3 regions of the Streptomyces sp. NPDC052114 genome follow, and region 2 is predicted to be linked to each of the others. Evidence: riboswitches for the same ligand, from Rfam matches in the RefSeq annotation. Region 2 holds a riboswitch; each other region holds the start of a gene.
The links. Region 2 has a riboswitch for cobalamin ahead of AB0L89_RS35240 (ABC transporter substrate-binding protein). Riboswitches for the same ligand answer to the same signal wherever they lie in the genome.
Positions count from the first base shown of each region.

Region 1: it holds a riboswitch for cobalamin, as region 2 does, so the genes downstream of both, cobN (cobaltochelatase subunit CobN) here and AB0L89_RS35240 (ABC transporter substrate-binding protein) in region 2, are expected to answer to the same signal.
Region 3: it holds a riboswitch for cobalamin, as region 2 does, so the genes downstream of both, AB0L89_RS03800 (ABC transporter substrate-binding protein) here and AB0L89_RS35240 (ABC transporter substrate-binding protein) in region 2, are expected to answer to the same signal.

Region 1 is NZ_JBFAWC010000029.1:34,809-45,069, reverse strand. Features, by position in the region: gene AB0L89_RS38610 (histidine phosphatase family protein) at 1-266, opposite strand, end outside; gene cobN (cobaltochelatase subunit CobN) at 361-3,987, opposite strand; cobalamin riboswitch at 4,023-4,157, opposite strand; gene AB0L89_RS38600 (cobalamin biosynthesis protein CobG) at 4,266-5,546, shown strand; gene AB0L89_RS38595 (precorrin-8X methylmutase) at 5,543-6,184, shown strand; gene AB0L89_RS38590 (precorrin-2 C(20)-methyltransferase) at 6,181-7,758, shown strand; gene AB0L89_RS38585 (cobalt-precorrin-6A reductase) at 7,823-8,566, opposite strand; gene AB0L89_RS38580 (cobalt-precorrin-5B (C(1))-methyltransferase) at 8,584-9,711, shown strand; gene cobM (precorrin-4 C(11)-methyltransferase) at 9,776-10,261, opposite strand, start outside.
Region 2 is NZ_JBFAWC010000022.1:67,239-77,499, reverse strand. Features, by position in the region: gene AB0L89_RS35280 (immune inhibitor A domain-containing protein) at 1-2,078, shown strand, start outside; gene AB0L89_RS35275 (hypothetical protein) at 2,226-2,555, shown strand; gene AB0L89_RS35270 (isochorismatase family protein) at 2,611-3,195, opposite strand; gene AB0L89_RS35265 (nicotinate phosphoribosyltransferase) at 3,345-4,673, opposite strand; gene clpS (ATP-dependent Clp protease adapter ClpS) at 4,766-5,080, shown strand; gene AB0L89_RS35255 (DUF2017 domain-containing protein) at 5,199-5,801, shown strand; gene AB0L89_RS35250 (amino acid permease) at 6,143-7,636, shown strand; gene AB0L89_RS35245 (M67 family metallopeptidase) at 7,736-8,158, shown strand; cobalamin riboswitch at 8,122-8,284, shown strand; gene AB0L89_RS35240 (ABC transporter substrate-binding protein) at 8,327-9,298, shown strand; gene AB0L89_RS35235 (iron ABC transporter permease) at 9,403-10,261, shown strand, end outside.
Region 3 is NZ_JBFAWC010000001.1:888,623-898,883, forward strand. Features, by position in the region: gene AB0L89_RS03765 (alpha/beta fold hydrolase) at 88-1,074, shown strand; gene AB0L89_RS03770 (DUF2252 domain-containing protein) at 1,575-2,915, shown strand; gene AB0L89_RS03775 (alpha/beta hydrolase) at 2,912-3,682, opposite strand; gene AB0L89_RS03780 (asparaginase) at 3,805-4,779, shown strand; gene AB0L89_RS03785 (HAD family hydrolase) at 4,776-5,906, opposite strand; gene AB0L89_RS03790 (helix-turn-helix domain-containing protein) at 6,197-7,057, shown strand; gene AB0L89_RS03795 (VOC family protein) at 7,063-7,560, shown strand; cobalamin riboswitch at 7,588-7,773, shown strand; gene AB0L89_RS03800 (ABC transporter substrate-binding protein) at 7,839-8,906, shown strand; gene AB0L89_RS03805 (iron chelate uptake ABC transporter family permease subunit) at 8,903-10,072, shown strand; gene AB0L89_RS03810 (ABC transporter ATP-binding protein) at 10,069-10,261, shown strand, end outside.

The sequences.
Region 1 (10,261 bases), on a different contig from region 2:
TCGTCGGCCTGCGGCAGGTAGGGGAGGTAGTCGCCGACGATCGCCGAGGGCCGCACGGGGACGCCGTCGAGCCGCTCGCCGATGAGGCGGGCGGTCTCCGCGGCCCGGGGCAGCGGACCGTGGTGGACCGCCGACAGGGGCGCCCCGCGCAGCCGCTCGCCGAGCAGGACGGCCTGGCGGCGGCCCGCTTCCGTCAGGCCGCTCTCGTCGGCCGTGGCCTCCCCGTGCCGGGCGAGATAGAGGTGCCGCGTGGCGGTTCCTGTGATCATGGCGGGCGTCCTTCTCCGTCTGCTCCGAGCTGCTGATCCCACGTACAGCCTGGAGGGACGCCCGCCCGGTCGGGCCGGTTCCGCCGGTGGCTCAGCCCTCGTCCTCCAGGTTGCCCTCGGTCTCCAGGTACGCCTGGCGCAGCGCTTCGAGCACCGCCGGGTCCGGCTTGGCCCACATGCCGCGCGACTCCGCCTCCAGGAGGCGCTCCGCGATGCCGTGCAGCGCCCAGGGGTTGTTCTCCTGGAGGAACTGACGGTTGGTCGGGTCCAGGACGTACGTCTCCGTGAGCTTGTCGTACATCCAGTCGGCGATGACACCCGTCGTGGCGTCGTACCCGAACAAGTAGTCCACGGTCGCGGCGAGTTCGAAGGCGCCCTTGTAACCGTGGCGGCGCATCGCCTCGATCCACTTGGGGTTCACGACGCGGGCGCGGAAGACCCGGCTCGTCTCCTCCACCAGCGTGCGCGTGCGGACCGTCTCGGGGCGGGTCGAGTCGCCGATGTACGCCTCGGGGGCCGTGCCCCGCAGCGCGCGCACGGTCGCCACCATGCCGCCGTGGTACTGGAAGTAGTCGTCCGAGTCCGCGATGTCGTGCTCGCGGGTGTCCGTGTTCTTCGCGGCCACGGCGATGCGCTTGTACGCCGTCTCCATCTCGGCGCGCGCCGGGCGGCCCTCCAGACCGCGGCCGTAGGCGTAGCCGCCCCACACCGTGTAGACCTCGGCGAGGTCCGCGTCGGTGCGCCAGTCGCGCGAGTCGATGAGCTGGAGCAGGCCCGCGCCGTACGTGCCGGGGCGCGAGCCGAAGATGCGGGTGGTGGCCCGGCGCTCGTCGCCGTGCTCGGCCAGGTCGGCCTGGGTGTGGGCGCGCACGAGGTTCTGCTCGGCCGGCTCGTCCAGCGAGGCGGCGAGCCGCACCGCGTCGTCGAGCAGGCCGATCGTGTGCGGGAACGCGTCGCGGAAGAAGCCCGAGATGCGCAGCGTCACGTCGATGCGGGGACGGCCGAGCTCGTCGAGCGGCACGGCCTCCAGGCCGGTGACGCGGCGCGACGCGTCGTCCCAGACGGGGCGGACGCCGAGCAGGGCGAGGGCCTCGGCGACGTCGTCGCCCGCGGTGCGCATCGCGCTGGTGCCCCACAGCGAGAGGCCCACGGAGGTGGGGTAAGCGCCCTCGTTGTCCTGCTGGTAGCGCTCGACGAGGGAGTCGGCGAGCGCCTGGCCCGTCTCCCACGCGAGGCGGGAGGGGACGGCCTTCGGGTCGACGGAGTAGAAGTTCCGGCCGGTCGGCAGGACGTTGACCAGACCGCGCAGCGGCGAGCCGCTGGGCCCGGCGGGGACGAAGCCGCCGCGCAGGGCGTGCAGCGCGTGGTCGAGCTCGGCGGTGGTGGCCGCGAGGCGCGGCACGACCTCGTGGGCCGCGAACTCCAGGACGGCGGCGACCTGTTCACCCAGGTCACCCGTCACGGAGGCGACGGCGGCCGGGTCCCAGCCCGCGTCGTCCATCGCCTGCACCAGTGCGCGGGCCTTCTCCTCGGCCTCGTCCGCGCTCGTGCGCGTCGCCGCCGACTCGTCCAGGCCCAGCGCCTCCCGCAGACCCGGCAGGGCCGTCGTGCCGCCCCAGATCTGGCGGGCCCGCAGGATCGCCAGGACGAGGTTGACGCGGTCGGTGTCCGTGGGCGCCTGGCCCAGGACGTGCAGGCCGTCGCGGATCTGCGCGTCCTTGATCTCGCAGAGCCAGCCGTCGACGTGCAGCAGGAAGTCGTCGAAGCCGTCGTCCTCGGGGCGCTCCTCCAGCCCGAGGTCGTGGTCGAGCTTCGCGGCCTGGATCAGTGTCCAGATCTGCGCGCGGATCGCCGGGAGCTTCGCCGGGTCCATCGAGCTGATCTGGGCGTACTCGTCGAGGAGCTGCTCCAGGCGCGCGATGTCGCCGTAGGAGTCGGCGCGCGCCATCGGCGGCACCAGGTGGTCGATGAGCGTGGCGTGCACGCGGCGCTTGGCCTGGGTGCCCTCGCCCGGGTCGTTGACCAGGAAGGGGTAGATCAGCGGCAGGTCGCCGAGCGCGGCGTCCGGGCCGCAGGCGGCGGACAGGCCGGCGTTCTTGCCGGGCAGCCACTCCAGGTTGCCGTGCTTGCCGAGGTGGACCATCGCGTCGGCGCCGAAGCCGCCGTCGGACGCGGCCGCCGCGATCCAGCGGTACGCCGCCAGGTAGTGGTGCGAGGGCGGCAGATCGGGGTCGTGGTAGATCGCGATGGGGTTCTCGCCGAAGCCGCGCGGCGGCTGGATGACGACGAGGAGGTTGCCGCGGCGCAGCGCCGCGAGGACGATGTCGCCCTCCGGGTCGCCGCCCTGGCCCACGCGGGAGCGGTCGAGGAACATCTCGCCGGGCGCCGGGCCCCAGTGCTCCTCGACGGACTCGCGCAGCTCCGCGGGCAGCGTCGCGTACCAGCGCTTGTAGTCGGCGGCCGGGATGCGGACCGGGTTGGCGGCGAGCTGCTCCTCGGTGAGCCAGTCCTGGTCGTGGCCGCCCGCGTCGATCAGCGCGCGGATCAGCTCGTCGCCGTCGCCGGAGACGAGACCGGGGATCTCCTCGGCGGGCCCGAAGTCGTAGCCCTCCTCGATGAGCCGGCGCAGCAGCGCGACGGCGGAGGCGGGGGTGTCGAGGCCCACCGCGTTGCCGATGCGGGAGTGCTTGGTCGGGTAGGCGGAGAGCACCAGCGCCAGGCGCTTGTCGGCGGCCGGGACGTGCTTGAGGCGCGCGTGGCGCACGGCGATCCCGGCGACGCGGGCGGCGCGCTCGGCGTCGGCGACGTACGCGGGAAGCCCGTCCTCGTCGATCTCCTTGAAGGAGAAGGGGACGGTGATGAGGCGGCCGTCGAACTCCGGCACGGCGATCTGGCTCGCGGCGTCCAGCGGCGAGACGCCCTCGTCGTTCTCCTCCCAGGCCGCGCGCGAACCGGTCAGGCACAGCGCCTGGAGGATCGGCACGTCCAGGCCGGTCAGCGCGCCCGCGTCCCAGGACTCGTCGTCGCCGCCCGCGGAGGCCTCGGCGGGCTTGGTGCCGCCGGCCGCGAGGACGGTGGTCACGATGGTGTCGGCGGCGCGCAGCTCCTCGATCAGCTCGGGCTCGGGGGCGCGCAGCGAGGCCACGTACAGCGGGAGCGGGCGGGCGCCCGCGTCCTCTATCGCGCCGCACAGCGCGTCCACGAAGGCGGTGTTGCCGCTCATGTGGTGGGCGCGGTAGTAGAGCACCGCGACGGTCGGCACGAGCGTGCCCTCGACGGTGCGGGCGGTGCGCTCCAGCGGGCCCCAGGACGGCGCGGCGGCCGGCGGTTCGAAGCCGTGGCCGGTGAGCAGCACGGTGTCGGAGAGGAAGCGCGCCAGCTGCTCCAGGTTCGCGGGGCCGCCGTGCGCGAGGTAGGCGTGCGCCTCGGCGGCGATGCCGACGGGCACGGTCGAGGACGCCATCAGCTGGGCGTCGGGCGCCTGTTCGCCGGTGAGCACGACGACGGGCAGCCTGCTGGCGATGAGCTGGTCGAGGCCCTCCTGCCAGGCGCGGACGCCGCCGAGGAGGCGTACGACCACGAGCTCGACGCCGTCGAGGAGCGCGGGCAGCTCGGCGAGGTCGAGGCGGGACGGGTTGGCGAACCGGTAGTCGACCGGGCCTCCCGCCGCGCGGGCGCTGAGCAGGTCGGTGTCGGAGGTCGACAGCAGCAGAAGCATGCGTGCGCAGGCCTTCCTCGGGGTGTCCGCGCCCCGGGTGGTCGAGTGGACGGCAGGAGTTCCTGGCTCACCCCACACGGGTGGGGTTCACAGTGGCGGGACCGCGCCGGATTCTCACCGGGCTTCCTCCCTCGGGTCCTGGTGGACCCACGCCGTCGCTGGCGTTCGACGGACCTGGCGGCCCGCCGCCTGCATAGTAAGTCCTGCCCACGGTCGACCGGGCGGCCACCTGCCACAACGGCCGGTCTCGGGAGGCGACCGGCCGGATCCGCGTGGGTATGCTCGCCGCCATGCCGCCCACCCGAGCAACATCCCCAAAACAGGGCGAACCTCCCATACGTGACCGAGGCGACGCCTGCCCCGGGGCCCTGCGCCTGCACCGCGCCGACGACGGCCTGCTGGCCCGACTCCGCCTGCCCGGCGGCCTTTTGACGTCCCGTCAGGCCGAGACGCTGGCCACCGCGGCGGAGCGCCTCGCCGACGGGAACCTCAGCGTCACCTCGCGCGGCAACATCGAGCTGCGCGGCCTCGGCGAGAGCTGCGGCGGCGCGCTCTCCGCGCTGCTCGCGGACGCGGGCCTGCTGCCCTCCGAACGGCACGAGCGCGTGCGGAACGTGGTGGCGTCGCCGCTCGCCTCGATCGACGGACTCGGCCACGCCGACGTGCAGTTGTGGGCCCGTGAGCTGGACGGACTCCTCTGCGCCGAGGAGTGGACGACCGAGCTCTCCGGCCGCTTCCTGTTCGCCCTGGACGACGGGCGCGGGGACCTCGTCGGGCTCGGCGGCGATGTGACCTTGATCGCACAATCGGGCGGGACGGCGGTCGTCCGCCTCGGGGGCCGCGCCTTCCGGGTGCCCGCCGAGGCCGCGCCGCGCGCCGCCCTCGCCGTCGCCGGGGCCTTCCTGGCCGCCGCGCGCGCCGCGGGCAACGGCGCCTGGCGGGTGGGGGAACTGCCCCGCGACCAGCACGTGGACCTGTCCGGAGCGCTGGAGCGGGCGGGCTTCGACGCCGATCCTGCCGATCCGTGGGCCGTGTCCCGCAGCGCCCCGCCGGCCCCCGGCGTCATCGGCCGCGCGGTCGCCGTCAACGCCCCCCTCGGCCGCGTCACCGCCGCCCAGTGGCGCGCCCTCCTGCCGCTGCCCGCCGACGAACTGCGCGTCACCCCGTGGCGCGGCTTCGTGCTCCCCGGCTTCGCGGACGAGGCGGCGGCCCGCGAGCGCCTCACCGCACTGGCCGACGCCGGGCACATCACCACCGCCGACTCGCCCTGGCTGGGCGTCGGCGCCTGCACCGGGCGCCCCGGCTGCGCCAAGTCCCTCGCCGACGTCCGCGCCGACGCCGTGCCCGGCCGCGGCGGGCTGCCCGTCCACTGGTCCGGCTGCGAACGGCGCTGCGGGCACCCGCGCGGCGACTGGGTCGACGTCCTCGCCACCGGGGACGGCACCTACGAGGTCACGGTGCGCGTCCCCGGCGAGGAGTGGACGCCCGTGACGGGCAGGACCTTGACCGAGACGGTCACCACGGCACGTACCACCACGAAACCCACGGCCACGAGATGAGCGAGAGCACAGTGTTCGACTACGAGAAGGACGGCGCGGCGATCTACCGCGAGTCCTTTGCCACCATCCGCGCGGAGGCGGACCTCGGCGGTCTGCCCGCCGACGTCAGCCAGGTCGCGGTCCGGATGATCCACGCCTGCGGGATGGTCGACCTCGTGCGCGACCTCGCCCACAGCCCGCGCGTGATCGCCGACGCCCGCAGGGCGCTGCGCGACGGCGCGCCCATCCTGTGCGACGCGAACATGGTCGCGAGCGGCGTCACGCGCAAGCGGCTGCCCGCCGACAACGACGTGATCTGCACGCTGGCCGACCCGTCCGTGCCCGACCTCGCGGCACGCATGGGCACCACGCGCAGCGCCGCCGCCCTGGAGCTGTGGCGCGACCGCCTCGAAGGCTCGGTCGTCGCCATCGGCAACGCGCCCACCGCGCTCTTCCGCCTCCTGGAGATGATCGAGGAGGGCGCGCCCCGCCCGGCCGCCGTGCTCGGCATCCCGGTCGGCTTCGTCGGCGCCGCCGAGTCCAAGGACGCGCTCGCCGAGCACTCCTCGGGTCTGGAGTACCTCGTCGTACGAGGACGTCGCGGCGGCAGCGCGATGGCCGCGGCGGCGATCAACGCGATCGCGAGCGAGGCGGAGTGAACACCGAGCAGCAGCAGGGACGCGACGTGGACACCGCGCAGCAGGGGCAGGAGCAGGGGCGGCTCTACGGCGTGGGGCTCGGGCCCGGCGACCCGTCGCTGATGACCGTGCGCGCCGTCGAGGCGATCGCCGCCGCCGACGTCGTCGCCTACCACTCGGCGCGGCACGGCCGCTCCATCGCCCGCTCGATCGCGGCCGCGCACATCCGCGCCGACCACATCGAGGAGGCGCTGGTCTACCCCGTCACCACGGAGACCACCGACCACCCCGGCGGCTACCGGGGCGCCCTCGACGACTTCTACGAGGAGGCCGCGGCGCGCCTGGCCGTCCACCTCGACGCGGGCCGCACGGTCGCCGTCCTCGCCGAGGGCGACCCGCTCTTCTACGGCTCCTACCAGCACATGCACAAGCGGCTCGCGCACCGCTACCCGACCGAGGTCGTGCCCGGCGTGACGTCGGTGAGCGCGGCGGCGGCCCGTCTCGGCGAGCCGCTGGTGGAGGCCGAGGAGGTCCTCACGATCCTGCCGGGCACGCTCCCCGAGGAGGAGCTGGCCGCGCGCCTCGCGGCCACGGACTCCGCGGTCGTCATGAAGCTCGGCCGTACGTTCGGGAAGGTGCGCGGCGCCCTGGACCGCGCGGGCCGTCTGGAGGAGGCCCGTTACGTCGAGCGCGCCACGATGAAGGGCGAGCGCACCGGACGGCTGGCCGACGTGGACCCGGAGTCGGTGCCGTACTTCTCCGTGGCCGTGCTGCCGAGCCGGGTGGCGCCGCTGACGGGCGGCCCCGCGCCGGAGCCCGCCGCGGAAGCACCCGGCGAGGTCGGCGAGGTCGTCGTGGTCGGCACCGGTCCCGCGGGCCCGCTGTGGCTGACCCCCGAGACGCGCGGCGCCCTCGCCGCCGCCGACGACCTGGTCGGCTACACCACCTACGTCGACCGCGTGCCGCACCGCCCCGGACAGCGGCGGCACGGCTCCGACAACCGCGTCGAGTCCGAACGCGCCGAGTTCGCCCTGGAGCTGGCGCAGCGGGGCCGGCGCGTCGCCGTCGTCTCCGGAGGTGACCCGGGAGTCTTCGCGATGGCCACGGCCGTCCTGGAGGCCGCATCGCAGGACGCGTACGCGGACGTCCCGGTGCGGGTGCTGCCCGGGGTGACCGCCGCCAACGCGGCCGCCGCCCGCGTCGGCGCGCCGCTCGGCCACGACTACGTGACCCTCTCGCTCTCGGACCGCCTCAAGCCGTGGGAGGTCATCGCCGAGCGGCTGGCCGCGGCGGCCGCGGCGGACCTGGTCATCGCCATCTACAACCCCGGCTCGCGCAGCCGCACCTGGCAGGTGGGCAAGGCGCGGGAACTCCTCCTGGAGCACCGGGCGCCGGATACGCCGGTGGTACTCGGCCGCGACGTCGGCGGCCCCGCGGAGAGCGTGCGGGTGGTGCGCCTCGGCGACCTCGACCCGGCGGAGGTCGACATGCGGACGCTGCTGATCGTCGGGTCGTCGCAGACGAGGGTGTCGCGGCGGCGCGGGGGCGAGGAGCGGGTGGTCTGGACGCCGCGGCGTTATCCGGAGGCGGAGTAGGGGCTCTGCGGGCGAGTGTCTTCCGCGGGTTCGTCGTGGCTTGTCGCGCAGTTCCCCACGCCCCTTACGGGGCCCGCCTCAGCCAAGCCACGGCGTCCTCCGGAGCAGATGCCACCGGCACCCCCTCCGGAACCGGCGGGCGTTCCACGACGACGACCGGAATGCCCGCCTCACGCGCAGCGGCCAACTTCGGCGCGGTGGCCGAACCCCCGCTGTCCTTCGTGACCACGACGTCGACGCGGTGGCGGCGCAGCAGTTCCCGCTCCCCGTCGAGCGTGAACGGCCCCCGGTCGAGGAGCACCTCCATGCGCGCGGGGCACGGCGGCTCGGGCGCGTCGACGGAGCGTACGAGAAACCAGAGATCAGCCAGGTCGGGCCCGGCGAAAGCGGCGAGCCCCATCCGCCCGGTGGTCAGGAAGACCCGCCCGCCGAGCGCGGGAAGGGCCCGCGCCGCCTCCTCCAGGGAGCCGACCGGGTGCCAGTGGTCACCCTCTTCCGCGACCCAGCCGGGCCGGCGCAGGGCGAGCAGGGGAACATGGGCGAGCGCGGCGGCCTTCGCCGCGTTGAACGAGATCGTCCCGGCGAAAGGGTGGGTGGCGTCGATGAGCGCGTCCACGCGGTGCTCCCGCAGCCACGCCGCCAGCCCCTCGGCCCCGCCGAAGCCGCCGACGCGGACCTCGCCCGGCGGCAGCCGGGGCGCCGCGACCCGCCCCGCAAGGGAACTGGTCACCCGCGGCCCCGCCTCGGCCACGAGGAGCTCCGCCAGACGGCGGCCCTCGGTCGTTCCCCCCAGAATCAGTACGTGCACGGAGTTCGGTTTCCTTCATGAGTGAGGCAGCTAAGGCCAAGGGCGGGCGCAGCGCCCAACTCAAGCACACCGGTCTGCGGCCCGGCTGGACGACCGGCGCCTGTGCGACCGCCGCCACCACGGCCGCTTACACGGCGCTGCTCACCGGCGACTTCCCCGACCCGGTGACCATCACGCTGCCCAAGGGGCAGACGCCGGCGTTCGCGCTGGCCGTGGAGGAACTGGGCGAGGGCCACGCGACGGCGGGCGTCGTGAAGGACGCGGGCGACGACCCGGACGTCACGCACGGGGCGCTGGTGCGGTCCACGGTGCGGCGGCTGCCGCCCGGCTCGGGCATCGTCTTCAGGGCGGGCCCCGGCGTGGGCACCGTCACCCGTCCCGGCCTGCCCCTGGACGTCGGCGAGCCCGCGATCAACCCCGTGCCGCGGCAGCTGATGCGCGACCACGTGACGCTGGTGGCCGGGCGGGCAGGGACCGCGCCGGACGTCGAGATCACCGTCTCCGTCGACCACGGCGAGGAGATCGCCCGCTCCACCTGGAACCCGCGCCTCGGCATCCTCGGCGGCCTGTCGATCCTCGGCACGACCGGGATCGTCGTGCCCTACTCCTGCTCGGCGTGGATCGACTCGATCCGGCGCGGCGTGGACGTGGCGCGGGCGGCCGGGCGCACGCACCTCGCCGGGTGCACGGGATCGACGTCGGAGAAGACGGTCGTCGCCGCGTACGGACTGCCCGAGGACGCCCTGCTCGACATGGGCGACTTCGCGGGCGCGGTCCTCAAGTACGTGCGCCGCCACCCCGTGGACCGCCTCACCGTCTGCGGCGGCTTCGCCAAGCTGTCGAAGCTCGCGGCGGGCCACCTGGACCTGCACTCGGCGCGCTCCCAGGTCGACAAGGGCTTCCTCGCCGAACTGGCCCGCACGGGCGGGGCGTCCGACGACCTGGCCGCCCGGATCGCCGCCGCCAACACGGGCCTGGAGGCCCTGAGGCTCTGCGAGGCGGCGGGCGTCCCGCTGGGCGATCTGGTGGCGAAGAGGGCGAGGGACGAGGCACTGGCGGTGCTGCGGGGTGCCCCGGTCGCGGTGGACGTCATCTGCATCGACAGAGCGGGAACGGTGGTGGGCCGGAGCGATTTCCCCGCCTGAGGAGCGCCCCGAAGGGGCACGGGGAACTGCGCGACCAGCCCGGGACGACCCGCACCCGAAGAACTCAGCAGACGTGCCGATCCCGCTCCGCCGAGTACAGATGACTGTCCCGGAACTGCTCCGCGCCCAGCGTCCGCCCCACCATGATCACGGCGGTCCGCACGATCCCCGCCGCCTTCACCTGCCCGGCGATGTCCTCCAGCGTGCCCCGCAGGATCACCTCGTCGGGCCGGCTGGCGAGTGCGACGACGGCGGCCGGGCAGTCCGCGCCGTAGTGCGGCAGCAGCTCCTCGACCACGCGGTCGACATACCCCGCGGCGAGGTGCAGCACGAGCAACGCCCCACTGCGCCCCAGCGTGGCGAGATCCTCGCCCTCCGGCATCGCCGTGGCCCGCTGCGCGACCCGCGTGAGGATCACGGTCTGCCCGACGGTCGGAACGGTGAGTTCCCGCTTGAGCGCGGCGGCCGCCGCCGCGAACGCCGGTACGCCCGGCACCACTTCGTACGGAATGCCCGCCGCGTCGAGCCGCCGCATCTGCTCGGCCACCGC
Region 2 (10,261 bases):
CGATCCTGGTGGAGTTCGGGGACAAGGTCGACGACACGACCATGTATGACCCCGACGGCCCCGAGGGCCCGGAGCAGCCGGTCAAGAAGTACGGCGGCAAGCCGGGACCGCTGCACAACAAGATAGCCAAGCCGGACCGTGCGAAGGACAACAGCACGGCCTGGCAGAAGGACTACGACCAGAAGCACTTCCAGGACCTGTACTTCGGGAAGGGCAAGGACTCCAAGGGCAAGCAGAAGGAGTCCCTGAAGACCTACTACGAGAAGACCTCCTCGGGCCGTTACTCGGTCGACGGTGAGGTCTCCGACTGGGTCAAGGTCGACTACAACGAGGCCCGTTACGGCTCGAACTACTGCGGCGACACCAACTGCCCGAACGTCTGGGACGCGGTCAAGGACGGCGTGACCGCCTGGGCCAAGGACCAGAAGGCCAAGGGCCGCACGGACGCCCAGATCAAGACGGACCTCGCCAAGTACGACCAGTGGGACCGTTACGACTTCGACGGCGACGGCGACTTCAACGAGCCCGACGGCTACATCGACCACTTCCAGATCGTCCACGCGGGCGAGGACGAGTCGGCCGGCGGCGGTGCCGAGGGCGAGAACGCCCTGTGGGCGCACCGCTGGTACGCCTACGGCAACGACGCGGGCAAGACCGGCCCCTCGAACAACAAGGCCGGCGGCACCCAGATCGGCGACTCGGGCATCTGGGTCGGCGACTACACGATGCAGCCGGAGAACGGCGGCCTCGGCGTCTTCGCCCACGAGTACGGCCACGACCTCGGCCTGCCCGACCTGTACGACACCTCGGGCAAGGGCGACAACTCGGTCGGCTTCTGGTCGCTGATGTCGGCCGGTTCCTGGCTCGGCACCGGCAAGGACGCCATCGGTGACCTGCCGGGCGACATGACCGCCTGGGACAAGTTCCAGCTGGGCTGGCTCGACTACGCCAAGGCCAAGGCGGCGACGACGTCCGAGCACAAGCTCGGCGTCTCGGAGTACAACACCCGCCACCGCCAGGCGCTCGTCGTCGACCTGCCGAAGAAGTCCGTCACCACCACGGTGACCAAGCCCACCGAGGGCGCCAAGCAGTGGTGGAGCGACCAGGGCGACGACCTCAAGAACACCCTGACGCGCCCGGTCGACCTGACCGGCAAGTCCAAGGCCGAGCTGTCCCTGGACGGTTGGTGGGACATCGAGGCCAACTACGACTACCTCTACACCGAGGTCTCGACGGACGGCGGCGCCAACTGGACGCCGATCGACGGCACCGCGGACGGCAAGCCGATCACCCGTGACGCCGGCGACAAGCCCGCGTTGACCGGCGCCTCGGCGAAGTACAAGAAGCTGGTCTTCCCGCTCGACGCCTACGCCGGCAAGAAGATCGACGTCCGCTTCCGCTACTCCACCGACGGCGGCGCGGGCGGCAAGGGCTTCGCGGCCGACGCCCTCGCGGTCACCGCGGACGGCACCAAGCTCTTCGAGGACGGTGCCGAGGGCGACGACAACGGCTGGACGGCCAAGGGCTTTTCGCGCATCGGCGAGTCCTTCACCAAGAAGTACGACCAGTACTACCTCGCCGAGAACCGTCAGTACGTCTCCTATGACAAGACCCTGAAGGTCGGCCCGTACAACTTCGGCTTCTCGAAGTCGCGTCCGGACTGGGTCGAGCACTACCCGTACCAGACCGGCCTGATGGTCTGGCAGTGGGACACCTCGCAGAAGGACAACAACACCAGCCAGCACCCCGGCCAGGGTCTGATCCTTCCGGTCGACGCGCACGCGAAGCCGCTGAAGTGGACGGACGGCACGCTCCTGCGCAACAAGATCCAGCCGTTCGACGCGCCGTTCAGCAAGTACGCGACGGACAAGCTCACGCTCCACAACGCGGACGTGGCGCTGAAGGTCAAGTCCCAGAAGGGTGTCTCGGTCTTCGACGACCGCAAGGGCACCTACTGGTACAAGGAGAACCCCACGGGAAGTGTCAAGGTCACTGACACCAACACTCAGATCAAGATCATCAAGCAGCCGAAGGATGGCTCCTCGATCACGGTCCAGGTGGGTCCCTCGACGAAGTAATTAGCGTTATCGCAGGTCAAGCCATGATCGGCCGTCGCCCTCTAGCGGGCGGCGGCCGATCGTGTTTAGGTGCTGGCTGTGGATTTCTTATTGACGCGGGGTCCGGCCAGGGATCTCGTGCGATGTCTCACGGGGGTGTGACGAAGCATGTCCGCAGGAGGTTTCTGCAAGCTGCCGAACGGCAGCGTGGTGGTGGCGCTGACCCTGCCGAACCCGTCGCCGGGCGGCGGCACGGTCCGCATGATCGTGCACGCCGTGAACCGGGCGAGGGCCCTGACCAGGCTGCGCAATCTCGGCCTGCGGGCGGTCTACCTGCGCGGCAACAGCCAGCCGCCGACCCCGGACGAGGTCACGGCGGTGCTGCACCACCCGGACGGCCTGATATGGCGGACGGCACCGGACGACGCGCGGGAGCTGTGGCACCCGATCAGGGCGCTGAAGAGACAGGGCGGGAGGGCCAGCCCTTCCTGGACGTGAGATCCGGCCCCTCCGGCGGGTGAGGAGCGGGGCCCGGGGCGGAGCCCCGTGGCGGTCAGACGACCGGCTTCCCGGACAGCTCCACACCGGCCGCGCGCAGCTCGTCCAGCGCCCGCTCGGTGGTCTCCTCGGCGACGCCTGCGGTGAGGTCGAGGAGCACCTGGGTGGTGAACCCCTCCCGCGCCGCGTCCACCGCCGTGGCCCGCACGCAGTGGTCCGTCGCGAGCCCCACCACGTCGACCTCCGTGATCTCCCTGGCCCGCAGCCACTCCGCCAGGGAGACGCCGTTCTCGTCGACGCCCTCGAAGCCGCTGTACGCCGCCGCGTACGCCCCCTTGTCGAAGACCGCGTCGATCGCGCCGGAGGCGACCGCGGGGGCGAAGTTCGGGTGGAAGCCGATGCCCTCCGTGCCCGCCACGCAGTGCGGCGGCCAGGAGTCGACGTAGTCGGGGTGGTCGGAGAAGTGCGAGCCGGGCTCGATGTGGTGGTCGCGGGTGGCCACGACGTGGCGGTAGCAGGCCGGGGCCTGGCCGATCAGCTCGGTGATGGCGGCGGCGACGTCCGCGCCGCCGGCGACCGCGAGGCTGCCGCCCTCGCAGAAGTCGTTCTGCACGTCTACGACGATCAGTGCGCGGCGCATGGTCGGTGTCCTTCTCCTGGGAGACTTCGAGCGTAGAGACTTCAAGTATGGGTCGGGAAGGGGCGGTTGAAGCACCCGGCCGGAGCACCGCGCCGCGCCGGGCGTCGGTTCACACGGACTCGGCCGGGTTCACTCCCAACCGGCCCGGTTCACGCGTACTCGGTGGGAATGACCGCTTCGCCCCGGGACAGCTGGGTCGCCGAGAGCGGCAGGCCGGCGCGGGCGGCGGCGTGCCGGTCGCGCACCGCGTCCAGCGGCTCGCGGGCGACGACCTCGCCGCCCTTGACCAGCTCGACCAGGAGCTGCCGGTCGGCGAGGTCCGCGGGGACGGGCCCGGTGCCGATCACCTCGGCCTCGGCGACGCCCTGCGCGTCGGTCCGCCGCGCGGCCCACTTGCGGCCGCCCATGGAGGACTTCGCGCCGAGCGACTTCTTCGCGACCGGCTCCAGGGGAGCCTTGGGGTCCGCCGAGTGGGCGCGGGCCACCAGCTTGTAGACCATGGAGCAGGTGGGGTGCCCGGACCCGGTGACGAGCTGCGTGCCCACGCCGTACGCGTCCACGGGCGCCGCCGCGAGCGAGGCGATGGCGTATTCGTCCAGGTCGGAGGTCACGACGATCTTCGTGTCCGTGGCGCCGAGGTCGTCCAGCTGCTGGCGCACCCGGTGGGCCACGAGCAGCAGGTCGCCGGAGTCGATGCGCACGGCGCCCAGCTCGGGCCCGGCGACCTCGACGGCCGTGCGGACGGCCTCGGCGACGTCGTAGGTGTCCACGAGCAGGGTCGTGCCGCGGCCGAGCGAGTCGACCTGGGCGCGGAAGGCGTCGCGCTCGTTGTCGTGCAGGAGCGTGAAGGCGTGGGCGCTGGTGCCGACCGTGGGGATGCCGTAGCGGAATCCCGCGGCCAGGTCCGAGGTGGTCGCGAAGCCGCCGACGTAGGCGGCGCGGGAGGCGGCGACGGCGGCCAGCTCGTGGGTGCGGCGGGCGCCCATCTCGATCAGCGGACGGTCGCCCGCGGCCGAGGACATGCGCGAGGCGGCGGCCGCGATGGCGGAGTCGTGGTTGAGGATGGAGAGGATCACGGTCTCCAGGAGCACGCACTCCGCGAAGGAGCCCTCGACGCGCAGGAGCGGCGAGCCGGGGAAGTAGACCTCGCCCTCGGGATAGCCCCAGATGTCGCCGCTGAAGCGGTATCCGGCGAGCCATTCCAGGGTGGCCTCGTCGACGATGGCGCGCTCGCGCAGGAAGCCGAGGACGCCCGCGTCGAAGCGGAAGTTCTCGACGGCGTCCAGGACCCGTCCGGTTCCGGCCACCACGCCGTAGCGCCGCCCCTCGGGCAGTCTGCGGGTGAAGACCTCGAAGACCGAACGCCGGTCGCCCGTGCCCGCCTTCAGCGCGGCCTGCAGCATCGTCAGCTCGTACTGGTCCGTGAAGAGCGCTGTCGACGGAACATCCACCGGCAGGCCAAGGTCCGCTGTGTTCATACGAGGGATGCTACCCCGCATCTCGTCACTCTGACGATTTCAATGGCGTCCACGGGAGGCCATTTGTGCGAGGCCCCCCTCGGGGTGGCAGCATGGGGCGTGTGAGTACGGCTCCCGCAGAGATCACCCGACCGGAATCGGCCGAAGAGACGTTCACGGCCCCCGAGCCGGACGTCCCCTGGATCACGCTCGTCCACAACGACCCGGTGAACCTGATGAGCTACGTGACGTACGTGTTCCAGACGTACTTCGGGTACTCGAAGGACAAGGCCACGAAGCTGATGATGGACGTGCACCACAAGGGCCGCGCGGTCGTCTCCAGCGGCACGCGCGAGGAGATGGAGCGCGACGTGCAGGCCATGCACGGGTACGGGCTGTGGGCCACCCTCCAGCAGGACCGCAAGTAGCGTCCCACCGGGCGGCGCCCGCCCGGGGAGCGGCCCTCACCGGGCGGCCCCCGTGGAGCGGCGCCCACCAAGCAGCGCCCGCCGAGCGGCGGACGGACCGGAAGCAGCGACTCAACTGATGCCAGGACACTTCGAACCGATTCCCGGGGGCGGCGCCGCCGTCGCGCTCGACGAGGTCGAGATCTCGATCATCCGTTCCCTCGCCGTGCAGCTCCTGGAGCTGATCGGTCCGGGCCCCGGGGGCGAGGCCTCCGACGACCCGCTCGCGGAGCTCTTCGCGGAGGGGCCGAGCGAGCCGCCCGCCGATCCGGTGATGCGGCGCCTGCTGCCCGACGCCTACGGCGGCCCGGAGGGCGCGGAGGGCGCCGGCGACCCGGATGAACTGCGGGCGTATTCGGCCGAGTTCCGCCGTTTCACGGAGAACGACCTGCGGGCCAAGAAGCGCGACGACGCCCTGGTCGTGATCCGCTCGCTCGACTCGATGGCGTCCTCGGGCGAGGGCGGAGCTGTCCTGAAACTGTCGGTCGAGGAGTCCCGGCACTGGCTCGGGGCCCTCAACGACCTCCGGCTCGCGATCGGCACGCGTCTCGACGTCACCGACGAGGAGGACGCGGAGCTGCTCTTCCGCCTGCCCGACTCCGACCCCCGCAAGCCGATGGTGATGGCGTACCTGTGGCTCGGTGGACTGCAGGAGACGCTGGTGGGGACGTTGCTCGGCTGAAAATGGGTGCAACGGACACCTTTTGTTCAGCCGGCGGGTCGTTCGCTCAGCGGATGCTCAAATCCGGATAACGATCGCGTCACTTCATTGCCCGCGTTTATTGCGTCAAGGGAATTTTGTCCGCTTCTTCCTGTGGTCTGCGCCACAAGTGGCTCATTCCCTCGCTCTGGTCACCGTGATAAATCTTCACGACCGCTCGGTGACGCCACCCATGTCGCCGAGGGCGCTCGGGCCGGCAGACCGCCGGTAGCACTCCATTCCATATCCGGGGGGATCAGGACCTGATCCGCAGCCACAACGCAGATGTGCGGGCGCGGATCAGCATGGAGAAAGGCGTCACCATGACCTCAGTGCAGGTCGAAGAGCACCACGACGGCAATGAGGCCGTGCACGCCGCCGGCCAGTCCGGCGACGGCGAGGGGTACCAGCGCGGGCTCGGCGCCCGGCAGATCCAGATGATCGCGATCGGCGGTGCCATCGGCACCGGCCTGTTCCTCGGCGCGGGCAAGGCCATCCACAAGGCCGGACCGAGCCTCATCCTGGCGTACGCCATCGCGGGCCTCGTCATCTTCTTCATCATGCGGGCGCTCGGCGAGCTCCTCATGTACCGGCCCGTCTCCGGCTCCTTCTCGGAGTACGCGCGGGAATTCATGGGCCCGTTCTTCGGATTCGTGACCGGCTGGACGTACTGGCTCTTCTGGGTCGTCACCGGCATCACCGAAGTCACCGCGGCCGCCCAGTACATGCAGTACTGGACCCACGACTCATTCCCGCAATGGGCGTACGCGCTGGTCTTCACCGTCATCCTGTACGGCGCGAACCTCATCTCCGTGAAGCTCTTCGGTGAGCTGGAGTTCTGGTTCTCGATGGTCAAGGTCACCGCGATCATCGGCATGATCCTGATCTGCCTCGGCATCCTCACCATCGGCTTCTCCGACGCCGGCGAGACCGCCTCCGTCAGCCACCTGTGGAACGACGGCGGCTTCTTCCCGAACGGCATCGGCTCCACGCTGATGACCCTGCAGATCGTGATGTTCGCCTTCCTCGCCGTCGAGCTGGTCGGCGTCACCGCGGGCGAGTCCAAGGACCCGAAGACCGTCCTGCCCAAGGCCATCAACACCGTGCCGTGGCGCATCGCCGTCTTCTACGTCGGCGCGCTCATCATGATCCTCTCGGTCGTCCCGTGGACCTCCTTCAAGCCCGGCGTCTCGCCGTTCGTGAAGGCCTTCGAGGAGATGGGTCTCGGCGTCGGCGCCGCGATCGTGAACTTCGTGGTCCTCACCGCCGCGCTCTCCTCCTGCAACTCCGGCATGTACTCCACCGGCCGCATGCTCCGCGACCTGGCGATGAACGGCCAGGGCCCGAAGTTCTTCACGAAGCTCACGAAGAACGGCCTGCCGCTCATCGGCACCACGGTCTCCGCCGGCTTCATGCTGTTCGGCGTCTGGATCAACTACCAGTGGCCGGGCGAGGCGTTCAACTACGTCGTCTCCTTCGCGACCATCTCCGGTATGTGGGCCTGGATCATGATCCTGTGCTGCCAGATCCGCTACCGCCGCAAGGCCGACCGCGGCGAGCTGCCGCAGTCCACCTTCCGGGCCCCGGGCGCGCCGTTCACCAGCTGGTTCGCCCTCGCCTTCATCGGCATGGTCATCGTGATGATGGGCGTCGACAAGGACGCGCGGATCTCGCTGTACGCCGCTCCGGTCTGGGCCGCGATCCTGACGGTCGCCTACCTGTTCCTCAAGCGCCGCAACCCGCAGGCCGCCGCGTTCAGCAAGCGCAAGACGGGTGTCGTCCTCGACGCCGCCGAGGCGCCGGCCGACCGGAAGTGACCTTCCCCGTGACCTCTCCGTAGAGGCCGCTGTCCAGCATTCGGGCCCGCCCGTACCACCCTTCGGTACGGTGCGGGCCCTCTGCTTATCCTGGCTGCCATGCTGACCATCACCCAGGCGCTCCACGACCAGATCGTCGCGCACGCGCGGCAGGACCACCCCGACGAGGCGTGCGGCGTGGTCGCGGGGCCGGTGGGCACCGGCCGCCCCGAGCGGTTCATCCCGATGCTGAACGCCGCGCGCTCGCCCACGTTCTACGAGTTCGACTCGGGTGACCTGCTCAAGCTGTACCGCGAGATGGACGACCGCGACGAGGAGCCGGTGATCGTCTACCACTCGCACACGGCGACCGAGGCCTACCCCTCGCGCACCGACATCACGTACGCCAACGAGCCCGGCGCGCACTACGTCCTGGTCTCCACGGCCGACACCGACGACGCGGGCCCCTTCCAGTTCCGCTCCTTCCGGATCGTCGAGGGCGAGGTCACCGAGGAAGAGGTGCAGGTCGTCCAGGCATACTGACCCGGACAACCTTGAGGCGGCAGGAGCCAGGAAGCCGGTGCGAACCCGGCACGGTCCCGCCACTGTGACCCCACCCCTTCGCCGGGGCGGGGGAGTCAGGAACTGACCTGCCGCCTTCTCCACGCAACGCAGGGGACGCGGAAATCCCCTGGAGGAGGCAGTTCAGCCATGTCCCGCCGTCACACCGGCATACGCGCGCTCGCCGCGGCCACCCTGCTCGTCCCGCTCGCCGCGTGCTCGTCCTCCGACGCAGGCTCCGACGGCGAGCCCGCGGCCAAGGCCGCCGGATTCCCGTACACCGTCACCAACTGCGGTGTGCGGACGACGTACGACGCACCCCCCAAGCGCGCCGTCACCATGAACCAGCACGCCACCGAGGTGATGCTGGAACTGGGCCTCAAGGACCGCATGGCCGGTACCGCCTACCTCGACGACAAGGTCCTGCCGCAGTACGCGAAGGCCTACAAGTCGGTCCCGGTGCTCGCCAAGGAGTACCCCTCCTACGAGAAGCTGCTCGCCGCCAACCCCGACTACGTGTACGGCGGTTACGCCAGCGCCTTCCTCGCGGGCGACGGCCGCAGCCGCGCCGCGCTCGCCAAGTCCGGCATCGAGACCCGCCTCAACGTCGAGGGCTGCGCCAAGAGCCCCGTCTCCATGAAGGACGTCTACCGCGAGGTCCGCGAGGTCGGCTCGACCTTCGGCGTGCGCGACCGCGCCGACGCGTGGGTGCGCGGCGCCGAGCGCGAACTCGCCGCCACCGCCGAGAAGGCGAAGGGCAAGAAGCCCGCCAAGGTCTTCGTCTACGACAGCGGCGACAAGACCGCGTTCACGGCGGGCGGCCGCGGCATCGGCAACGACATCATCGAGCGGGCGGGCGGCCGCAACGTCTTCGCCGACGTGGACAAGTCCTTCAGCGACGCCTCCTGGGAGTCGGTCGTCGAGCGCGGGCCCGAGGTCATCCTGATCCTCGACTACGGCGCCACGAGCGTCGCCCAGAAGAAGAAGCGCCTCCTCGACGACCCGGTCCTCCAGGACGTCCCGGCGATCAAGAACAAGCGCTTCGCGGTCCTGCCGCTGTCGGACACGGTGACAGGCGTACGAGCACCGGAGGCGGTGAGGAAGCTGGCGGCGCAGCTGTGATCCGGACCCAGACAACGAACCCCGGGGACATCAAGCCCGTCCGGCGATCGAGGACGAGCCCGAAGGGCGATCGACGGAGGTCGAAGGGGCAGCGCCTCTTCGTCCTGGCGGTCCTCACCGCAGCCCTCGCGGCAGCGACGGTCGCAGGGCTCGCGCTCGGCTCCGTCCGCATCCCCCCGGGCCAGGTCGTCGAGATCCTCACGGGACGGGCGGAACCCTCCCCGTTCCGCACCATCGTGCTGGACGTGAGACTCCCGAGGATCATCCTCGGGGCGACCGTGGGCGCCGGCCTCGCGGTCATCGGCACCGTCCTCCAGGCCCTCGTCCGCAACCCGCTCGCCGACCCGTTCCTGCTCGGCGTCTCCTCGGGTGCCTCCGTCGGCGCGGTCGTGGCGATCGTGCTCGGCGGTGTCTTCGGCCTCGGCGCGAGCCTCGCGACCACCGTCACCATCCCGGCCGCCGCCTTCGTGGGCGCGCTGATCTCGCTGGTCCTCGTCTACGCCCTGGCCAGGGGCGGCGGCGGGGGATTCGCCACCGGCCGCCTGATCCTGTCCGGGGTCGCCGTCTCGTACATCCTGACCGCCCTGACCAGCCTCATCCTGGTCACCGCCGACAGCGCCGACCACCTCAAGGAAGTCCTGTACTGGACGCTCGGCGGCCTCGGCAGCGCCCGCTGGAACATGCTCGCCCTGCCCGGCGTCGCCCTCGTCCTCGGCACCGCCCTCCTGGTCGCCCTGGCCCGCCCCCTCGACCTGCTGCTCGCGGGCGAGGAGGGCGCCACCGTCCTCGGCCTGGACACCGCCCGCTTCCGCGCCGGCGTCTTCGTCCTCGCCTCGCTCCTGACCGGCGTCCTCGTCGCCTACAGCGGGGCCATCGGCTTCGTCGGCCTGATGGTGCCGCACGCCGCCCGCATGCTGGTCGGCGCCGCGCACCGCGCGCTGCTGCCGGTCGTGGCGCTGATGG
Region 3 (10,261 bases), on a different contig from region 2:
CCCGGGCGCCCCGCGTTCCTTTCGGGGCGCCAGGGATGTGCGCCCGGGGCTGGGCGGACAATTGCGCGGTGGGACATGCTGTGCCCCATGACCCAGCAGGAACCCGTCGGCACCGGACCGGCCTCCACCGGCGAACTGCCGCTTCTGACGACCGCCGAACTCCCGGACGGCGCCCGCCTTCCCGTGCGCGCGCTGCGCGCCCCCGAACCGGAGCGCTTCCTGCCGTCCGGGGCGGGGCCCGCGCCGGGGCCGCCGCCGGCCCCCGCGGTGCTCGTCCTGCCCGCGATGGGCACGCCCGCCCGCTACTACCGCCGCTTCGCGCACGCCCTCCACGACGAGGGCCTGACGGTGCTCACCACCGACCTGCGCGGACAGGGCGAGGCGACCCCGCACGTCACCGACCGCGCGGCGGCCGACCACGGCTACCGCACGATCGTCGAGGACGACCTCCCCGCGGTCCTCGCGGCGGTGCGCGCCGAGCTCGGCCCCGAACCGCCGCTGTACCTCCTCGGCCACAGCCTCGGCGGCCAACTCGGCCTGGTGCACGCGTCCCTGGGGGTGGGGCCCGGCGTCGACGGCGTGGCGCTGGTGGCCTCGGGATCGGTCTGGTTCCGCGCGTACGGCGGACCGCGCGTCCCCGGCCTCTTCCTCGCCGAGCTGCTGATCCCCGCGACGGCGACGGTGCTCGGCCGCTGGCCCGGCACGCGGCTCGGCTTCGGCGGCGACCAGCCCAAGGGCGTCATGCGCGACTGGGCACGCCAGGGGCGCACCGGCCGCTACACCGCCAAGGGCTCCGCACTCGACTACGAGGCGGCGCTGGCCGCCCTGGAGCTGCCCGTGCTCGCGGTCACCGTCGAGCACGACACGTACGCTCCGGCTTCCGCCGTCGACCACCTGCTCTCCAAGGTTCCCAAGGCCCGCGTGACGCGCCGTCACTACACCGCGCAGGAGGCGGGCGGCCGTCTCGACCACTTCGCGTGGACCCGCGCGGGCGGCGCGCTGGCGAAACAGGTGGCGGCGTGGGCGGCCGACCAGGAACCACCGAGCGGCGGCCCCCGCCCCGGCCGCCGCTGACCCCGTGCGACCCGCCCTGCCCGGCGGGCCCACCACGCCGGGCACCCGGCACCGCGCCGCGCGCGAGGTGCGCGGGGGCGCCGTTGCCCCTCCGGCCCCGTGCCACGCCCCCGCGCGTCCGGCGCCATGCCTCGTGCGAGTCGCGAGGGGCGCCTTCGGAGGGTGTCCGAGTCGGCGCCCCGTCCCCGTGGCGTGCGGCGCCTGTGCCTGGGGGGAGGGGCGCGGGGCCGGTCCGGCCGGTGGCGTGTCGCGTTCGGGGCTGTGCGTGTGCTCCCGGGGCCTGCCGTCGGGCGCGTGCGAGGCGGCCGGGACCGGGACCGTGGCGGCCCGGGATTCCGGGAGCCCGCGCCGCGCACCGACCGGTCGACGCGAGATCGCACGTCGCGGCCCCGCGCGGCGGGGCAGGAGCCGTCACCCGTTCGCCGTACCCGGCATGCGTGCCGGGGCCCGGACGCATTGGCTGCTGGTGAGGTGACGCGAGGGTGAGAGGGGAGGCGGGCATGACGACCCCGGAGGCGCGCGCGGCGGCGGGCAAGGCCGCCCGCAAGCGCGCCTCGCGTTCCTCCCACGGCGCGTGGATACCGTCCGCCGACCGCCCCGACCCGGTGGCCGTCCTGGAGCGCCAGGGCGCCGACCGCGTCCAGGACCTGCTCCCCATCCGCTACGGCCGCATGGCCGCCTCCCCGTTCGCCTTCCTGCGCGGCGCCGCCGCCGTCATGGCGGGCGACCTCGCCGCCCAGCGGCACACCGGCCTCACCGTGCAGCTCTGCGGCGACGCCCACCTCATGAACTTCGGCGTGTTCGCCTCGCCCGAACGCGCCCTCCTCTTCGACCTGAACGACTTCGACGAGACCTACCCCGGCCCCTTCGAGTGGGACGTCAAACGGCTCGCCGCCAGCGTCGCCGTCGCCGCCCGCGAGCACGGCGCCACCGAGAACGGCGCCCGCGACGCCGCGCAGGCCGCCTCGGCCGCGTACCGCAAGGCGATGCGGCGCCTGGCGGGCCTCGGCGAACTCGCCGTCTGGTACGAGCGCATCGACGCCCGCGACCTGCTCCCCCTCGTCCACCCCGGTCCCGCCCGCGAACGCGTCGCCGCGCACCTCGACCGCGCCCGCCGCCGCACCAGCCTCCAGGCGCTCGGCAAGCTCACCGAGGTCGTGGCCGGGGAGCGCCGCATCATCCACGACCCGCCGCTCCTCGAACCGGTCGGCGCCCCCGACATGGCCGCCCTGCGCAAGATCTTCGGCGACTACCGCTCCACGCTCGCCGAGGAGCGCCGCCTCCTCCTGGACCGCTACCGCTTCGTCGACGCGGCCCGCAAGGTCGTCGGCGTCGGCAGCGTCGGCACCCGCTGCTTCATCGTGCTGCTCGCCGGGCGCGACGCGGGCGACCCGCTGTTCCTGCAGATCAAGGAGGCGGTGCGGTCCGTCGTCGAGGACCACCTGCCGACCGGCCCGTACGTCCACCCCGGGCACCGCGTCGTCGCCGGGCAGCGCCTGCTCCAGGCGGCGAGCGACATCTTCCTGGGGTGGATGACCGGGCCGCAGGGCCGCGCCTTCTACTGGCGTCAGCTGCGCGACATGAAGGGCTCCGCGGACCTCGCCGCCATGGTGCCCGCCGAGCTGCGCGCCTACGCCGGGCTGTGCGGCACGGCGCTGGCCCGCGCCCACGCCCGCTCCGGCGACCGCATCGCCATCGCCGCCTACCTCGGCGGCTCGGACACCTTCGACCGCGCCATGGCCGACTTCGCGCTGCGCTACGCGGCCCAGAACACCCACGACCACGCGGCGCTCACCGCGGCGATCGGCTCGGGAGTGATCGCCGCGGCGAGCGGGGTCTAGGGCCTGTCCTCCCGGCCGAGCAGGGCGTCGAGGAGGCGCTGCCGGTCCGCCGCGTGGTCCCGCAGCCACGCCCCCAACGCGTGGTCGGCGTCGGGCAGTTCGAGCCGCTCGTACCGTGCCCGCGTGGCCAGCGCCGCGTCGACGGCCGCCGTCACCGCGGCCGGGATCACCGCGTCCGTGCCCGGCACCACGAGCACCGCGCGCCCGCGAAAACCCCGGTAGACGTCCAGCGCGGGGGACTCGCGCCAGCGCTCCGGCGTACGGATGACCTCGGTGAAGCGGCCGTCGCCGTCGCCGAAGGGGAGCGGCCAGGCCTCGGCCGCGTACACGGCGGGCGCGCACAGCCCGATGCCCGTGACCCGCGCGCCGAAGTGCGCCACCAGGTCCGCCACGGTCTGCCCGCTCATGCTGAACCCGACGAACACCAGGCCGTCGGCGGCGGGCACCCGCTTCCCGACCACCGCGGCGGCCTGCTCGAACCGCCGCCGCAGGCTCAACTCCCGCAGCGCGCCCGAGCTTTCGCCGTGGCCGGAGAAGTCGAGCGCGAGCGCCCGGCAGCCGCGCGCGGCGGCGTCGGCCTGGAGGGCGGCGAGCCGCGTCTTGTCGCCGCTGCCCGCGCCGTGCAGCAGGACGACGGTGGTGGCGGGGGAGCGCGGCTGCCCTACGGGTGGCGCCTCGGCACAGCTGAGCAGCTCGCCGTCGCAGGTGAAGGAGAAGGCGGACAGGGCGGGTTCGGGCGCCGGTGCGGTGAAGGAGTCCTGAGTCATGCCGCCTATCCTCGATCCCGCCCGGACGGCCACGAAGCACATCCGGGCGAGCGCCCACGAGGAACGCGCCGGGCACACCGGGCGCTGACGGGGCCCACCGGCACACAGGAAAGGCGAGGCGCATGGCGAGGACCGTGTCCGTGTTCACGCTCGGCGGCACCATCTCCGCCCGGGGCGGCGGCGGTTCGGCCCGGCTGAGCGGCGCCGAGGTCCTCGCGGACACCGGCGCGCTCCCGCCCGGGGTCGAGGCGGAGGTCCACGACGTCCGCAGGCTGCCCAGCTCCTCGCTGACCGTCGAGGACGTGGCCGACCTCGCCGAGCGCGTCGACGCGGCGAGCGCCGCGGGCCACGGCGTCGTCGTGGTCCAGGGCACCGACACCCTGGAGGAGACCGCCTTCCTGCTCGACCTCGCCCGCACGCCCCGCACCCCCGTCGTGGTGACCGGGGCGATGCGCCGCCCCGACCTGCCGGGCGCCGACGGTCCGGCGAACCTCGCCGCCGCCCTCGCGGTGGCCGCGGACCCCGGCTGCGCGGACCTCGGCGTCCTCGTGGTCCTCGCCGACGAGATCCACGCGGCACGGCACGTGCGCAAGACGCACACCACGTCCGTCGCGACGTTCGCCTCGCCCGGCGCGGGGCCGCTCGGCAGGGTCGTCGAGGGCCGGGCGCGGATCGCGCTCCGCCCGGCCGCGCCCACCGTCGCCCGCCCGCTGAGCCTGCGCGGACCCGCCCGGGTCGCCCTGGTCACGCTCGCGCTCGGCGACCGCGGCGAACTCCTCGACGCCGTCGACGCGCGCTTCGGCGGCCTGGTCGTCACGGCCTTCGGCGCGGGCCACGTCCCGACCTGGCTGGTCGAACCCCTGGCCGCGCTCGCCGCCCGCATCCCGGTCGTCCTGGCCTCCCGCACGGGCGCGGGCCCGCTGCTCGCCGAGACCTACAAGGGCCCCGGCTCCGAGTACGACATGCTCGGGCGCGGCCTGCTCCCCGCGGGCGACCTGGACGCGCCGAAGGCCAGGCTCCTGCTGCACGCGCTCCTCGCGGACGGCGCAGGCCACGCCCAAGTGGCCGACGCCTTCGGCCGGTTGGCCGCCCGCTAGCCGATCTGCTCCGGGGTGACCGTCAGCCAGCGCTTGTCGGCGGTCACCTTCTGGCCCAGCTCGCGCTGCCGCTCGGCGTTCTTCTTCTTCATCCCGTCGAGCTGCTTCATGTACGAGTCCTTGCGGTTGACCCAGACGCGTACACCGCCGTGCTCCACGTCGGCCGAGTGGAACAGCATCGGGCCGTCGCTGACCGGGGTGTCACCGGCCGCGAGGATCGGCTTCTTCCACTCGTCGATGTAGGTGTTGATCGCCGCGGGCTTGCCCTCGTACCAGGTCAGCGGCGCCCACAGGTTCGGCGTCAGCTCGCGCCCGGCGAGCTTCTCGCGGTCCTTCTCGCCGAAGCGGCCCTCGGCGATCTCCTTGCGGGAGCTGGTCACCTCACCGGTCCTGCGGTCCTTCAGCTGCATGGAGACGCCGATGACGTTCTCGGGCTTCACGCCGTAGCCGTACTTCGGATCGGCGAGCACCATGCGCACCAGGTCCTCGCTGGCCGCGCTGACCACGTACACCTCGATGCCGTGCGCCTGCAGCGTCTTGTAGAGCTGCTGCATGCCGCGCGAGAACTCCGGCGCCTTCACCTCGGTCTTGGTGAGCTTCCCGTCCTCGTAGTACTCGGCCGGGATCGGCTTCTTGTACGCGAGGAGCTCGTCGACGTACCCCTTGAGCTCCTTCAGCGTGAAGCCGGAGAAGATCTGCGCGGCCCACGGGTAGCAGACCTGGTCGTCGATCTCGCACAGCCGGTTGTAGTAGCTGTACAGGCTCTCCTTGTGCGTGGCCGTGTCCTTGAACGGGATCGTCTTCAGGGACGGGTCCATCGTCTTGCGGGTCAGGACGCCCTTCATCTCCAGGAAGGGCAGCAGCGACTCCTCCAGGTCGTTGCGGTACGTCGTGTTGTCCGCGTCGAAGACGGCGTACGCGCCCTTGTGGTCGTTCTTCGCGATGACCTTGCCGAGCTTCTTCGCGACGGGCTTCGGCCAGTGCGACAGCTCACGGGCGGTGGCCGCCGAGGTGTCGGCGGCGCTCGCCTCGCCGGTCGGCCACAGCGCGCCGCCCGCGAGGACCGCGCCGGCCAGCGCGCCCGTCGCGCCGATGACGGCCAGCTTGCTCTTTGCCCGTACTGCCATGTCTCTACGTCCCTGCCGTTCCTGGAAGCGATGCGCGGCCCCGTCCGGAGCGGCGCGCCATGCTATGAGGCGGCGCGGTCATTTCCCATGATCGAAGTCACCGTGCACAGGGGGCATGGGGCAGGTGAACAGGGGTAGTCGTGGGGGACGCCGGGACGGCTCCCGGCCGAAGCCGGGGTGGCCCCTGGCCGACGCCGGGCGGCTGCCGTCGGGGTGCCGCCGGGCCGCCCGGAGCCCCGCGCGTCCGGAGAGCCGCGCCCGCCCGGGAGGCCTCGCGCATACTGGGAGCCATGGGCAGCCAGGAGTTCGTCCGGGCCGTTCCCCGGCTCGACGGCATGGTCGTCTCCGCGGTCGGCTACCGCACCACGGGGATGCGGCCCACCCTGCACCGGGGCCTGCCCTCGCCGTATCTGACCGTGATCTTCTCGCTGGACGGGCCCATCGCCACCGGTGCCACCCCCGGCCAGGCCACCGGCGCGGACGCGGTGCGCACCGACATCGTCCTGGGCGGCCTGCACCAGAGCCCCGCCTACGTCGCCCAGCCCGAGCACGAGGCCGGCATCCAGCTCGCCGTGCACCCCCTGGCGGCCCGCGCGCTCCTCGGCCTGCCCGCCGCCGAGCTGGCGGGGCAGCTCGTCACCGCCGGTACGGACGTCCTCGGCGACCGCGCCGCCGAGATCCGCGAGCGGCTCTGCGCGCTGGAGCGCTGGGCGGACCGCTTCGCCCTCCTCGCCGCGTATCTGCGCCACCGCGCCGCCGCCGACCGGGCCGCCGCACCCGTGCGCCCCGAGGTCGCCGAGGCCTGGGCCTGGCTGGCCAGGCACCGCGGCGCGGGCACCCTGGACGGCCTGGCCCGGCACGTCGCGCTGAGCGAGCGCCGGCTGACCGCGCTCTTCCGCGCCGAGACCGGGCTCGGCCCCAAGCAGGCGGCCCGCCTGATGCGCTTCCAGCACGCCAAGGCCGCCGTGGTCCGCGCCGCCGCGGCGGACACCCCGCGCGACCTCGCCCGGATCGCGGCCGACTCCGGGTACTACGACCACTCCCATCTCGTACGCGACTTCCAGCAGTACACGGGCGCGAGCCCCACCCGCTGGCTGGCCGAGGAGTGCCGGAATATCCAAGCCGGGGCGCACGGCACGGACGAAGACTGAGAGCCATGAACACCACACCCGACACCACGCACGGAACCACCCACGACGCCACGGCCGACACCACGTCCGACGCCACGGCCGGCCGACGGCTGCACACGCCGGCCCCCGCGATCTGGCCCGGCGTCCAGGCGCGCGACGCCCTCGCCCTGATCGACTTCCTCGTCGGCACCGTCGGCTTCCTGCGCACCGCCGTCTACGAGGACGGCGGCCGCGTCGCCCACGCCCAGCTCGACTGGCCCGAGGGCGGCGGCATCATGCTCGGCTCGTACGACCCGGCCACGGCCTCCGGCACCTGCGGAACGCCGGGCACCACCGGGGCGTACATCGTCACCGACGAGGTCGACGCCCTGTACGCCCGGCTCGTCGCGGCGGGCGTCGAGATCACGGGCGAGATCGAGGACAAGCCGTACGGAAGCCGTGAGTTCGCCATCGCCGATCCGGAGGGAAACCGCTGGTCGTTCGGCACCTACCGCGGCGAGCCGAGGCCCCTTCCGGCCGCCTGAGGCCGCGCAGGCCCCCGACCGGCAGCGTGATAACTTGCGCAAGCCAGTCAAACCCACACCTGGGCCAGGGAATCCGGTGGAAGTCCGGAACTGACGCGCAGCGGTGAGGGGGACGGGCGGGGCCACGGCCACTGGGCGTCCTCGGACGCCCGGGAAGGCGCCCCGTCCGGCCGATCCCGAGTCCGAAGACCTGCTGGCGCCTCCGCTCGCGCACCGGGCGACGGGGGTCGTGACGCAGGCCAGGCTCCGCGTATGAGCCGTGAGACTCAAGGGATCGTGTGTCCTCCACAGCCCGTACCCGTACCCGTATACGTACCCGTGTACGTCTGTCCGCCCTGCTGTGCGCGGGGGCGTTCGCGCTGACCGCGTGCGGCGGCTCCACGGACGGCTCCTCGTCGAAGTCCGCGGGCGACCGCGCCGACGGCTACCCCGTCACGGTCACCTCCTGCGGAAAGAAGGCCGAGGTCAAGGCGCCGCCGCAGCGGGCCGTCTCCCTCGACCAGGGGTCCACGGAGATCCTGCTCTCCCTCGGTCTCGCCGACCGCATGGTGGGCACCGGCACCTGGACCGACCCCGTCCTGAAGAACCTGGCGAAGGACAACGCGAAGGTGGAGCGGCTCTCCGACCGCTACCCGGCGCTGGAGAAGGTCCTCTCCAAGGAGCCCGACTTCGTCAGCGCGTCCTTCCTCTACACGGTCGGCAAGGGCGGCGTCGCCGACCGCGCCAAGTTCACCGAACTCGGCGTGCCCGTCTACGTCTCGCCCACCGACTGCGCGGGCAAGGACAACGACGGCGGCGGCGACGGCAAGCGCGTGAAGACCCTCACCATGGACACGGTCTACGGCGAGGTGCGCGACCTGGCGAAGGTGTTCGGCGTCGAGAGGCGCGGCGAGCGGCTGATCGCCGACATGAAGGGCCGGATCACCAGGGCCACCAAGGACATCGACGCCTCCGACGCGAGGCTCCTGTACTGGTTCGCCAACTCCGACGCCCCGTACATGGCGGGCTGCTGCGGCGCCCCCGGCATCATCACCCGCGAGCTCGGCGCGAAGAACGTCTTCGACGACACCCGTGACGAGTGGCCCCAGATCAACTGGGAGACCGTCGCCGACCGCGACCCCGACGTCCTCGTCATCGGCGACCTCACGCGCAAGTCGCAGTCGGCGGAGAGCGCCGCCGCGAAGATCAAGTTCCTGGAGACCAACCCGGCGACCAAGAACCTGACCGCGGTGAAGAAGAAGCGGTACGTCCTGCTCAGCGGCCAGGCCATGAACCCCACGGTCCGCACGGTGGACGGCATCGAACAAGTGGCGGCGGGCCTGAAGAAGTTCGGCCTCACCAAGTGACGGAGCGCGTCCGCGAGCCTGCGGGGAAGACCGGCCGCGAGGCCGTCGCGGGGCCCCTCGGCGAGCCTGCCGGGGAGGCCGTCCCCGGGACCGCCCCGGCGATGGACGACGCCCCGGCGGCGGTCGGCCCGGCGGTGGTCGGCCCGCGTGGGGCGTTCGTGCGGCAGGTGTCGTGCTGGGCCGCAGGCGGCCTCGCGCTCGTGCTGTCCATCGCCGTCGCCGTCACCATCGGGCCCGCGGACATCTCCGTCCCCGACGTCTGGTCGGCCGTCGCCGCCCACCTCGGCTGGGGCGAGGCCCGGCTCACGCCGATCCGGGACGGCATCGTCTGGAACCTGCGGATGCCCCGCACCCTGCTCGCCGCCGTCTGCGGCGCCGGGCTCGCGGTCTGCGGGGCGGTCATGCAGTCCCTGCTGCGCAATCCGCTCGCCGACCCGTTCGTGCTCGGGGTCTCCTCGGGGGCGTCCACCGGCGCGGTCGCGGTCGTCGTCCTCGGCGTCGGCGGGGGAGTGGTGTCGGTCTCCGCGGGCGCCTTCGTCGGCGCGCTCTTCTCCTTCGCCCTGGTGCTGCTCCTGAGCCACACCCTGGGCGGCACCACCGACCGGGTCGTCCTCTCCGGCGTCGCGGCCATGCAGCTCTTCTCCGCGCTGACCTCGTTCGTCATCCTCACCGCGGGCGACGCGGAGACCACCCGCGGCGTGCTGTTCTGGCTGCTCGGCTCGCTCAGCGGGGTCGGCTGGACGGACGTGTGGCTGTGCGGCGCGGTCCTCGCCGCGGCGCTGGTGATCTGTCTGTCCCACGCCCGCACGCTCGACGCGTTCGCCTTCGGCCCGGAGGCGGCGGCGACCCTGGGCGTCCGCGTGGCCCGCACCCGGCTCGTGCTGCTCTGCGCGACGGCGCTCCTGACCGCGGCCCTGGTCAGCTCGGCGGGCGCCATCGGCTTCGTCGGCCTGGTCCTGCCGCACGCGGCCCGCGCGTTCGTCGGCTCCGGCCACGCACGGCTGCTCCCCGTCACCGCGCTCGCCGGCGCGGTCTTCCTGGTCTGGGTGGACACGCTGGCCCGCACGGTCCTCGACCCGCAGGAGGTCCCGGTGGGCGTGGTGACCTCGCTCATCGGCGTACCGGCGTTCGTGGCGGTGCTCTACCGGACGAGGAGGGCGGCATGACGCACGAGGCGACCGACACGCACTCCGCCACGGACCCGGCTGCGGCCACCGCCACGGGCCCGGCTGCGGCCACCGCCACGGACCCCGCTGCGGCCACCGCCGCCGGGCTGCGCGCCGACCGCGTCGCCCGGGAGGCGGGCGGGCGGCTCGTCGTGGACGGTGTCAGCCTCGCCCCGCCCGCCGGTGCCA